Regions from separate parts of the Halomonas sp. G11 genome, predicted to be linked through region 3. Evidence: riboswitches for the same ligand, from Rfam matches in the RefSeq annotation. Region 3 holds a riboswitch; each other region holds the start of a gene.
What was found. A riboswitch is a leader RNA that binds a small molecule or an ion and turns the genes downstream of it on or off. The one in region 3 is predicted to bind thiamine pyrophosphate.

Region 1: it holds a riboswitch for thiamine pyrophosphate, as region 3 does, so the genes downstream of both, thiM (hydroxyethylthiazole kinase) here and tenA (thiaminase II) in region 3, are expected to answer to the same signal.
Region 2: it holds a riboswitch for thiamine pyrophosphate, as region 3 does, so the genes downstream of both, ADS46_RS15660 (sodium:solute symporter family transporter) here and tenA (thiaminase II) in region 3, are expected to answer to the same signal.

Annotation. Positions count from the first base shown of each region.
Region 1 is NZ_LYXG01000014.1:18,904-22,146, forward strand. Features, by position in the region: gene gloA (lactoylglutathione lyase) at 1-331, opposite strand, end outside; gene ADS46_RS07885 (DUF2237 family protein) at 530-904, shown strand; gene ADS46_RS07890 (hypothetical protein) at 1,012-1,356, shown strand; TPP riboswitch at 1,404-1,500, shown strand; gene thiM (hydroxyethylthiazole kinase) at 1,525-2,334, shown strand; gene thiE (thiamine phosphate synthase) at 2,324-2,935, shown strand; gene ADS46_RS07905 (DMT family transporter) at 2,940-3,243, opposite strand, start outside.
Region 2 is NZ_LYXG01000041.1:259,822-263,064, forward strand. Features, by position in the region: gene ADS46_RS15650 (CoA-acylating methylmalonate-semialdehyde dehydrogenase) at 1-476, shown strand, start outside; gene ADS46_RS15655 (hypothetical protein) at 539-1,231, opposite strand; TPP riboswitch at 1,444-1,546, shown strand; gene ADS46_RS15660 (sodium:solute symporter family transporter) at 1,536-2,930, shown strand; gene ADS46_RS15665 (diguanylate cyclase domain-containing protein) at 2,978-3,243, shown strand, end outside.
Region 3 is NZ_LYXG01000008.1:5,795-9,037, reverse strand. Features, by position in the region: gene thiC (phosphomethylpyrimidine synthase ThiC) at 1-1,152, opposite strand, end outside; gene tenA (thiaminase II) at 1,184-1,852, opposite strand; TPP riboswitch at 1,942-2,101, opposite strand; gene ADS46_RS04415 (hypothetical protein) at 2,311-2,679, shown strand; gene ADS46_RS04410 (hypothetical protein) at 2,785-3,243, shown strand, end outside.

The DNA of each region.
Region 1 (3,243 bases), on a different contig from region 3:
TGCCATCGTGGTAGGCAAAGCCGTCCTGATTTTCCGTGCCCCAGTTGTGGGTCAGCTCCAACAGCCCCTTTTGACTGAACGTCCAGGCGGTTCTTGCCTGCGTCTCTTCAGGCACTTGGTCAGCGTCTTCCAGGTTAGCCAGGAAGTAGAGGGAAAATTGCATTTCTTCAAAATCAAGCCGACGCATCACCTGCATACCAAACACCTGTGAATAAAACGCCAGCGCACGCTCGGGATCCTTGACCCGCAGCATGGTGTGGTTCAAACGGAATCCCTGGGTCTGCTCGGGTGCCGGGGCAACCCCTGGATGCTGCTCACCTTGAAACGACATGCACTATCTCCTTTGACGTATCGGTTACTTTGTACAAGGCTGTAGAATCCTGGCTACCAGTCTTGAGAAACCGTCTGTACCCGCAGCCTTTAACCACCATCGTGACTCGCCCTCATGGTTCACCAGGATGATCGGTGTCTATCGTTTCATCATGAGGGCAGTCTGACAAAATACCAGCCCTTGCGCTAAGGAGGCCTTATGGCCCGCGATCTCAATGTGCTGGGTGAGCCGCTCACCCCGTGCTGCCATGACCCCAAAACCGGCTTTTACCGCGATGGATTCTGTCGCGTGGGGGCGGATGATGTGGGCGTTCACTCTGTGTGCGCCATGCTGACGGAGGAGTTTCTGGCCTTTTCGCTGGCACAGGGCAACGACCTGGTAACGCCACGGCCTGAATTTGGCTTTCCTGGCCTGCAGCCCGGCGACCGTTGGTGCCTGTGCGCGTCACGCTGGCTGGAAGCCGCCGAGGTAGGCCTGGCACCGCCCGTCGTCCTGTCCGGCACTAATCAGAAGACCCTCGACATCATCGGCCTGGACACCTTGCGCCAGCACGCCCTGGATGCCGTGCATTGAGGAGGTTGCGCCTTGGATATTCTGTGCAAACATCCTACACTTCCATTATAAATTTTATACACCCATCAGTTGGTCCCCACCGGACGGGTATCCCACAGGAGTAGGTCATGGCCTCGATTGATACGACCCTTGGCGATCAGATCACCTTGAAGCAGCTTTCCCAGGCGCTCCGCAATGGCTTCTCGCCAATTGTGGAGGTTGAATCAATGGACGGCATCTATAAAGTGCGCTTTCACCATGCCAATGGGGTTTCCGATTTATCCAATGCCCAGGGGCATGTCAGCACCTTTCTGGGTACTGGCGAAATCCGCGATACCCTGGGTGAATTGGGCTTGACCCATGGCGTGCTTACCTTTGCCGATCAATGCGGCGACGAAATGATCGGTGTGGCGGGGAAAGCCATAACGCCCGATGAAATGCTCACCTACGGAACGCGCATCTCGTTTCGTTAAACGAGCCTTTCCAGGGCTTTACAGACTCGTCCAAGCCACGGATAGTAGGGGCACGACAGGGGCGCTCGTCACCGAACGGGCTGAGAAGCACCCTTATAACCTGAACCGGCTAATACCGGCGTAGGGAGTCGTGGTGCCCCGTCACCACCTCCCTGCCGGGAGGACTTCATGACCATCCCCAACTTTGGCGACAGCTTGACGGCGCTGCGCGACACCACCCCGCTTATTCACTGCATCACCAACTATGTCGCGATGAACAGCACCGCCAACGTGCTGCTGGCCACCGGGGCGTCACCCGCCATGCTGCATGCCACCCAGGAGGTTGCTGAATTCACCGCGCTGGCCGATGCGCTGTCGATCAACATCGGGACGCTTTCATCGCCCTGGGCGGAGGCCATGCTGCTTGCCGCGCGCACCGCTCGCGCACACGACACGCCCTGGGTGCTGGACCCCGTCGCCGTGGGCGCGACCCGTTATCGCCAGGAAGTCTGCGCCGACCTTTTAGCCCTTCAGCCCAGCGTCATTCGTGGCAACGCCTCTGAAATTCTGGCGCTGGATGGGCTGGCCCACCAGGGCCGTGGGGTTGATGCCACTGCGTCCACCGACGATGCCGTAACGGCCGCCATGGCACTGGCCGAGGGGCAACAGTGTATCGTCGCCATGACCGGTGAACGGGATAGAGTCACCGACGGAAAAGCCTGCTACACGATCAGCGGCGGGCATCCTTTGATGCCCCGTGTCACGACCTTGGGGTGCGGGCTCAGCGCTCTGGTGGCCGCCTTTGTCGCCGCCAACCCGGACGAGCCGCTGAACGCCAGCAGTGCCGCCGTGGCGTGTTTTGCGGCAGCCGGAGAGCGTGCCGGGGAGACCGCCCAGGGGCCGGGCAGTTTTTACGTTGCCTTGTTGGACGCGCTTTATCAGCTCACGCCTGATGCGCTTAACCACTTCGCCCGGCGGGAGGTCCGCGATGCCCTTTGATCTGTCGCTTTATCTGGTCACCGACGCAACCCTGTGCCAGCACCATGGTCTTGAGCGCACTGTCAGCGAGGCTGTCCGCGGTGGCGTCACCATGGTGCAGCTGCGCGACAAGCAGGCAAGCGATGCACAGATGATTGACCAGGCACGGCGTTTGAAAGCCTTGCTGGCAGGTAGCGGGGTGGCGTTGATCATCAACGACCGCCTTGAGGTGGCGCTTGCCAGTCAGGCCGACGGACTGCATGTCGGTCAGAGCGATACCACGGTACGCCAGGCCCGGGCGGCGATGGGGCCACAGGCCATATTGGGGCTTTCGATCAACACCGTGGAACAACTTCATGACGCGCCCATTGATCAGCTTGACTACGTGGGCATCGGGCCGATCTTTGCCACCCCCAGCAAACAGGATCACGCCCAACCGATTGGTTTTGGCGGCCTTGCTTCCTTGATCAAGGAATGCCCGATTCCCAGCGTGGCCATCGGCGGGCTGAATGCCAGCCATGTGACTTCGATACGGCGGGCAGGCGCTGACGGGCTAGCGGTCATCTCGGCGATCTGCGGCCAGCCCGACCCCGAGGCGGCGGCTCGCGCCTTCCAGCGTTAACAGCCTAGGCCGTTGGGCGGCGCTTCAAGGTGGTTCGCCGGTCGTGATAGGCAATCGCCAGGCCGCTTGCCATGATCAAGGCGCTGCCCACCCATACCCAGAGGTCGGGCAGCTCGCCCCAGAACCACCAGCCGAGCAGCACTGCCCAGAGCATGGCGGTGTAATCGAATGGGGCGGCTATCGCTGCTGGCGCGAAGCGAAACGCCAGGGTAATAAACGCCGTCGCGCCCACGCCCAGTACGCCAGACGCCAAAAACCCCAGCCAGTGCCAGGGCAGCGGCGTCTGCCAGACCCAGGGCAGGGTCAGC
Region 2 (3,243 bases), on a different contig from region 3:
AAGAGGGCGCCAAACTAATGGTCGACGGCCGCGGTTGCTCGGTTGATGGCTTTCCGGAAGGTAATTTTGTGGGGCCGACACTGTTTTCCGACGTGACCGCAGACATGACCATCTACCGTGAAGAGATCTTTGGCCCGGTACTCTGCGTGGTCAACGTGGAGACGCTGGACGACGCGGTTGCCTTCATCAATGCCAACCCCAACGGCAACGGCACCTCGATCTTTACCAACTCGGGCTGGGTGGCACGGCGCTTTGAAAACGATATTGACGTGGGCCAGATTGGTATCAACGTACCGATCCCTGTGCCGGTTGCCTATTTCAGCTTTACCGGCTCGCGAGGCTCAAAGCTCGGCGACCTGGGGCCTAACGGTAAGCAGGCGATTGCCTTCTGGACACAGACCAAGACGGTGACCGCCCGCTGGTTTGAGCCCGAAAACGTCTCCAGCGGGATCAACAGCACCATTTCGCTTGGCTGATATTACTCGCCGGGTTGTCGCTTCCTCGGCCTTAAGGGGCCGAGGGAGCGACAATGCGAGGGCTAAAAATCCTGAAACAGCGGTAAGCTTTCTTCCAGCAGCCGTTCAATCGGATCAAGCTGACTTTCGTGCAGCACCAACATCGAGGGCTCTGAGGCAAAATGCTTGCCGGTCGGCACCAGCAGCGCAAACTCACCTTCTTCAAGATGAAATTCGTGCATCTCACGTAATCCATCGGCGGTATAGCACTGCGTACAGCGGTATGCTTCGTCCTCGCCATATACCAGGCGGTGGTACATCTTGAACAGCGTATAGAGGGCCAAACCGCCTTCAAAAGCAGGCCAGCGGGCTGGGATAGTGCGCGTTTCTTCATCCAGCGTTTGCCCGTCTGCCTCGGCATTGGCGATCGCATCGTCAAGTGGGGCTTCCAGCAGGGCGTCTTCATCAGCGGGGAAGGCAACGTTGTCTTTTGAAGCCTGGGTGAAGTCCTTTACGGCGCGTTTGAAGTCGGCCACGGTGTTAATGGCGTAGTCGACATGCTGCAAATCAGCCGGCTCGAAGCCACCATTTTCCCAGCCGTGTATGACACGCAGCGTCATCAAGCCGCGCTCCATGGGGCGTGCCAGCAGCAAATACAGCGCAATATGCAGATGTAGTTGCCGCTCGTCGGTATCGTTTTCAAACGCATTGTAAGGGTCAGCAAACAACGCATGTAGCCTGCCCGGCGTATGTTCCTTGGCTTCTGTATAGCGCATTAGAGATTTCCCTGTGAGCGAACCGTGTCGCTCCGGGCGCACGGTTTCTATAACGTTATTAGATTACCTACTGAGTATGGCCAGCGATGACGCGGATTAAAAGCCCCGGGCGTTTGAAATGCCGGGGGCTTGCGCGTAATGGCATATACTCGCCACTTTACGCTGGCGCGATTCTCGTTGAGAATAATACCTGTTCATGAAGTTCTTTCACACACTGTCGCCAGGGGAGCCTCCAAGAGGCTGAGAGTGCGCTTGCGCTAACCCTGGAACCTGATCCGGATCATACCGGCGGAGGAAGCGCGACATGCCCTACCTGACATTAGCTGCGCTGGCCGCGGCACTCGGCATTTTTATCATACTTGGCCTGCGGGCTCGCTGGGCCGGTGGCACGGTCGATGATTACATTACGGCCCGCAATTCCCAGTCCGGGGCGACCCTCGGGTTATCGTTTCTTGCCTCCGGGATGGGCGCATGGATTCTGTTTGCGCCGCCGGAGATCGGCGCCTTCGTTGGTCCCGTGGCCCTTTCCGGTTATGCCATCGGTTCCGCGCTGCCGTTTATCGTACTCGGTCTTTACGGACCGGCCATTCGCCGCACGCTGCCCGAAGGCAGAAGCATCGCCGAGTTTGCCCAGGCGTGCTACGGCACCAGCGTGCGGCGCTGGGTGTCACTGGTGTCGGTGGCCTACATGTCCTGCTTTTTGGCTGCAGAGCTGACGGCCATTGGGGCGATAACCGCATTACTCTCCGATGTGCCGCCTGCTCTGGTTGTCCTTGGCGTCGCTTTGAGCACGCTTGCCTATACCGTGCTCGGCGGGCTGAGGGCGAGCCTTGCCACCGACCGCTGGCAGGCCTGGCTGTTGATCGCTCTGCTGCTGATCGTCAGCAGTGTTGCCTTCACCTATTTACCCACCCTGCCAGAGGCATCGTCGATGCCGAGCGCCCCGCTGGGCGACGCACTGAGTGTGGCGGTGACACTGGTCATTGCCGTCACGGCGGCGAACCTTTTCCATCAGGGTTACTGGCAGCGGGTGTGGGCCGCGCAGGATTCACGCAGCCTGGGCCAAGGTGCCTGGCTGGGGGGTGGGTTGACCGTCGCCGTAGTGATGATAATAGGCGGCCTGGGGATGCTTGCTGCGATGAGTGGCGTGGCGTTGGGTGAACCGCCAATCCCGTTTTTTGCTCTCCTGGGCAGCGCGCCGTCGTGGCTCGCCATGCTGGCCCTGGTGCTGGCGGTGACACTGGTGGCGTCCAGTGTCGATACGCTGCAGAACGCGATTGCCTCGCTGATCGTCTCCCAGCATGAGCAGCAGGGCAGGTCGCTGACCACGGCCCGCTGGTGGACCGTCGCGCTGATGGTGCCGGTGGTAATCATCGGCCTGCAGGGGCTTTCCGTATTGCGGCTATTCCTGATCGCGGACTTGCTGTGTGCCGCGATTGTGGTACCGGTATTGCTGGGGTTATGGAAACGGATGTCCACCGCGGCGGCGATCGGCGGCGGCATTGCGGGGCTATTAGGCGCCGTGTTACCCGGCTGGATAGCCAGCGGCAGCCTGGCAGCGGGGCTCATGGCGGCGACCTTCCCTGCAGGTATTCCCACCCTGGGGCCTTTCCTCGGTGCGCTATTGGCTTCTTCACTGGTGAGTGTCGGCTGGGCGAAAGTGGTCGGTCACCGGGCGTCTTGGGCAAAGCATGGCTGATCACGTTATGATGGTAGGTTATCGTCTACCATCATGGGCCACAGTCAATGAACTACCCTATTCTTCCCGACGAAGAAGCTCGGCTGGCGGCGCTTTACGAATTGGCGCTGCTGGATACGCCGGAAGAACCCGCATTCGATCGGGTGACCCGCCTGGTCACCCAATTACTGAATGTACCTACCTCGACCGTCACGCTGATTGACGCCAAGCGGCAGTGGATAAAATCTCGTGTGGGGACAGAGCTTCTCGAAACATCACGTAGCGTGGCCTTCTGCGCCCATACCATTGCGGAATCTGCGCCGCTGATTGTTGA
Region 3 (3,243 bases):
GAACGCCACGTCGTACTGCTTGCAGATCTCGCAGATGTCTTCGAAGTGGGTGTACAGGAAGCTCTCCTGGTGATGGTACAAGCACCACTTGGCCATGATCGAGCCGCCGCGGCTGACAATGCCGGTGACGCGCTTGGCGGTGAGCGGCACATAGCGCAGCAGTACGCCCGCGTGAATGGTGAAGTAGTCCACGCCCTGTTCGGCCTGCTCGATCAGCGTATCGCGGAAGACTTCCCAGGTGAGGTCTTCCGCCACGCCGTTGACCTTTTCCAGCGCCTGATAGATCGGCACCGTACCAATGGGCACCGGCGAGTTGCGCAGGATCCACTCGCGGGTTTCGTGGATGTTCTGCCCCGTGGAGAGGTCCATGATGGTGTCCGCGCCCCAGCGGATCCCCCAGGTCATCTTATCCACCTCTTCTTCAATAGAAGACGTCACCGCCGAGTTGCCCAGGTTGCCGTTGATCTTTACCAGGAAGTTGCGGCCAATGATCATCGGCTCGCTTTCCGGGTGGTTGATGTTGTTGGGAATGATCGCCCGCCCACGGGCGACTTCATCGCGCACAAACTCCGGGGTGATCTCTTCGGGCAGGCTGGCGCCAAAGCTCTGGCCTTTGTGCTGATGGCCCAGAATGCGCTCCACTTCCTCATTACCCAACGCCTGACGGCGCTGGTTTTCCCGCAGGGCGATAAACTCCATTTCCGGTGTGATGATGCCCTGGCGGGCGTAGTACAGCTGGGTTACGTTCTTGCCCGCTTTTGCACGGCGTGGTGTACGGGTTAGATCAAAGCGCAGCTGGGCAAGTGTCGGGTCGTTGGCGCGGCGATGGCCGTACTCGCTGGTGGGGCCGGTCAAGAACTCGGTATCGTCCCGCGCTTCAATCCAGGCACGACGCAGTGCCGGGAGCCCGCGACGCAAGTCGATCTGGGCGTCGGGGTCGGTGTAGGGGCCGGAGGTGTCGTAGACCAGCAGTGGCGGGTTCTGCTCGTCGTCGGCAGACGTCTTGGTGGGCGAGAGTGTGATCTCGCGAAACGGCACGCGAATATCCGGCCGCGAGCCTTCCACGTACACCTTGCGCGAGCCCGGCAGCGGGGCAATGGCGGCGGCATCTACTTGGGCGGTTTCGGCTAAAAAGTGGCTAGTCTTGCTCATAACGGTCGCTTCCTTATGTTGTTTTGCTGAATTAGTTGGTGAGGTCGAGGCCCATCTGCCAGAAGTCGATTTCCAAGCGGGTGGCATCGCGGAAGATCTTGCTCAGTTCGGCAAAACGGGCGGGGGTAACGTCGGCAAGGCGGGCATTGAGCCATTCGAGCTCCGCCCGCATGGCGGACTGAAACTCTTCGCTCTCGTACATGCCAATCCAGGCGTCAAAGGGGTTTTGCGCGCCGCGCACCGTGGTGGGCTGGTCGTTAAGCCAGTTGGCAATTTCCCCGTAGCCGACCAGGCAGGGGGCCAGCGCCACGTGCAAATCGAGCAGGTCGCCCCGGCTGCCGGTATCCAGCACATAGCGGGTGTAGGCAAGCGTGGCTCTGGCTTCGGGAAGCTCCGCCAGCTCCTGCTCGGAAATTCCCCACTCCTGGCAAAAGCCCACATGCAGACCCAGCTCCACATCCACGATGGCTTTCATGCCTTCATGGGCCTGACGAAGATCCGCAAGGGTGGGGCTTTTGTAGGCAGCCAGCGCATAGGCGCGAGCGAAGTGGATCAGAAACAGGTAGTCCTGCTTTAAATAATGGCGAAACGACGCCTCGGGCAGCGTCGCCGTGCCCAACTGACGCACGAAATCGTGCTCGATATAGGCGCGCCATTCATCGTGACAAGCGTTGGTGAGATCGGTAAAGCAGTAGCCCATAATGCCTCCGGTGGTAATGATCCGGAGGGCAGGCGAGAGATCGAGGAAATGGCTCGGAGAGGTGGCGTGCGATCGTGGGAGAAAGCTAGCCATGGCCATCGCTTGATCCCTACGCCGGTACCCGTGCTGCTCGTTATATGAGCAGTGCATTAGCCGGATCAGGTTCAGCGGGACCAGCGCTTGGCATCCTTAAAAGGACAGACCCTGCGCCATCTCAGCCGGATATCACCGGCACCCCGTCAAGCTGTTCGTTGGTGGAGTGTAGGAGGCGGGTGGGGGAGATGCAAGGGGCGATGATTAGAGGAGGAAAGTCGCATAAGCTGCCAAATTGGCTTTGCCACCAGAAGAGTCGATAGGGTAGAGTTAATTATGGCTGCTGTATAACCTCAATGCACTCTCACATTCCTTGAGGTTATACATCGAGGAGTATAATCAAAGTTAGGCTTCAACGAGAGATTATGACTCTAGAGACGCTCGAAAGTATATCTGTTATAGCGGCTTCATGGATTGGGATAATCTGTGGGATTATCTCTTTGTTGAAAGGAAAAGAAAAGTCGTCAAATGATAAGCCGGAAAAGAGAAACAGCAGTCCAACCCGCTATGGCTACCGAATTTTATTGAAATGGGTGAGGTTTTACCTATTAGCTATTGTATTTTTTGCACTGCTCATAGCTAGTATCGTCATAAAAACAAAAGTGGTTTCAATTACGGATGTTTTGACTATTTCATCATGCGTAGGTGCAATAATACTTATGCTTGTTGCGACTGCATATAAATATACAATATGGAAGACGATGCGGGAATTAGATAGCGATATCGAGTACTGAAATCCTATCCATGACAAATGCAGTGTGGCTTAGCCTCCATTTCTTAGCCGCGAATGATGGAGGTGTTATGATTTTCAAAAATGTGGTGCTATCTATGAGCCCAAGATGAATGACAGCAATAAAATGATCCCGAATAGCCAAATCTCTGTACAAAGGCGAATGGCCGAGGCTGTGTCCGCGAAAATGAATTATGATTTTCTGTGTTTTCGCGGATCAATAATGGGAGAAGCATATCTCGGGCACAGCATTTCGGAGATTCTTGCCTCGTTCTTCGATCAGACTGCCTGCAGGGCCAGAAACAATTTTGCTCATCCGGTGCTTTCATCGACGAAAAAGGGTCGAAAACCGGAGATTGACTATGTAGTTGAGTATCTAGCTAACAAGCAGGTTATGCTTGCAGTGGAAGCGAAGTGGGCGGGTAGCTCTCACTGTACTGCGGAAAACATTCTCTGGGATCTCGTTCGCCTGAAAGCACTAAAGGACTCAGTCGACCACGAATGTGGAACCTACTTTCTTCTTGCAGGTAAGCGTGAGGATATTGATAAGCCATTTAATGCAAAGCTG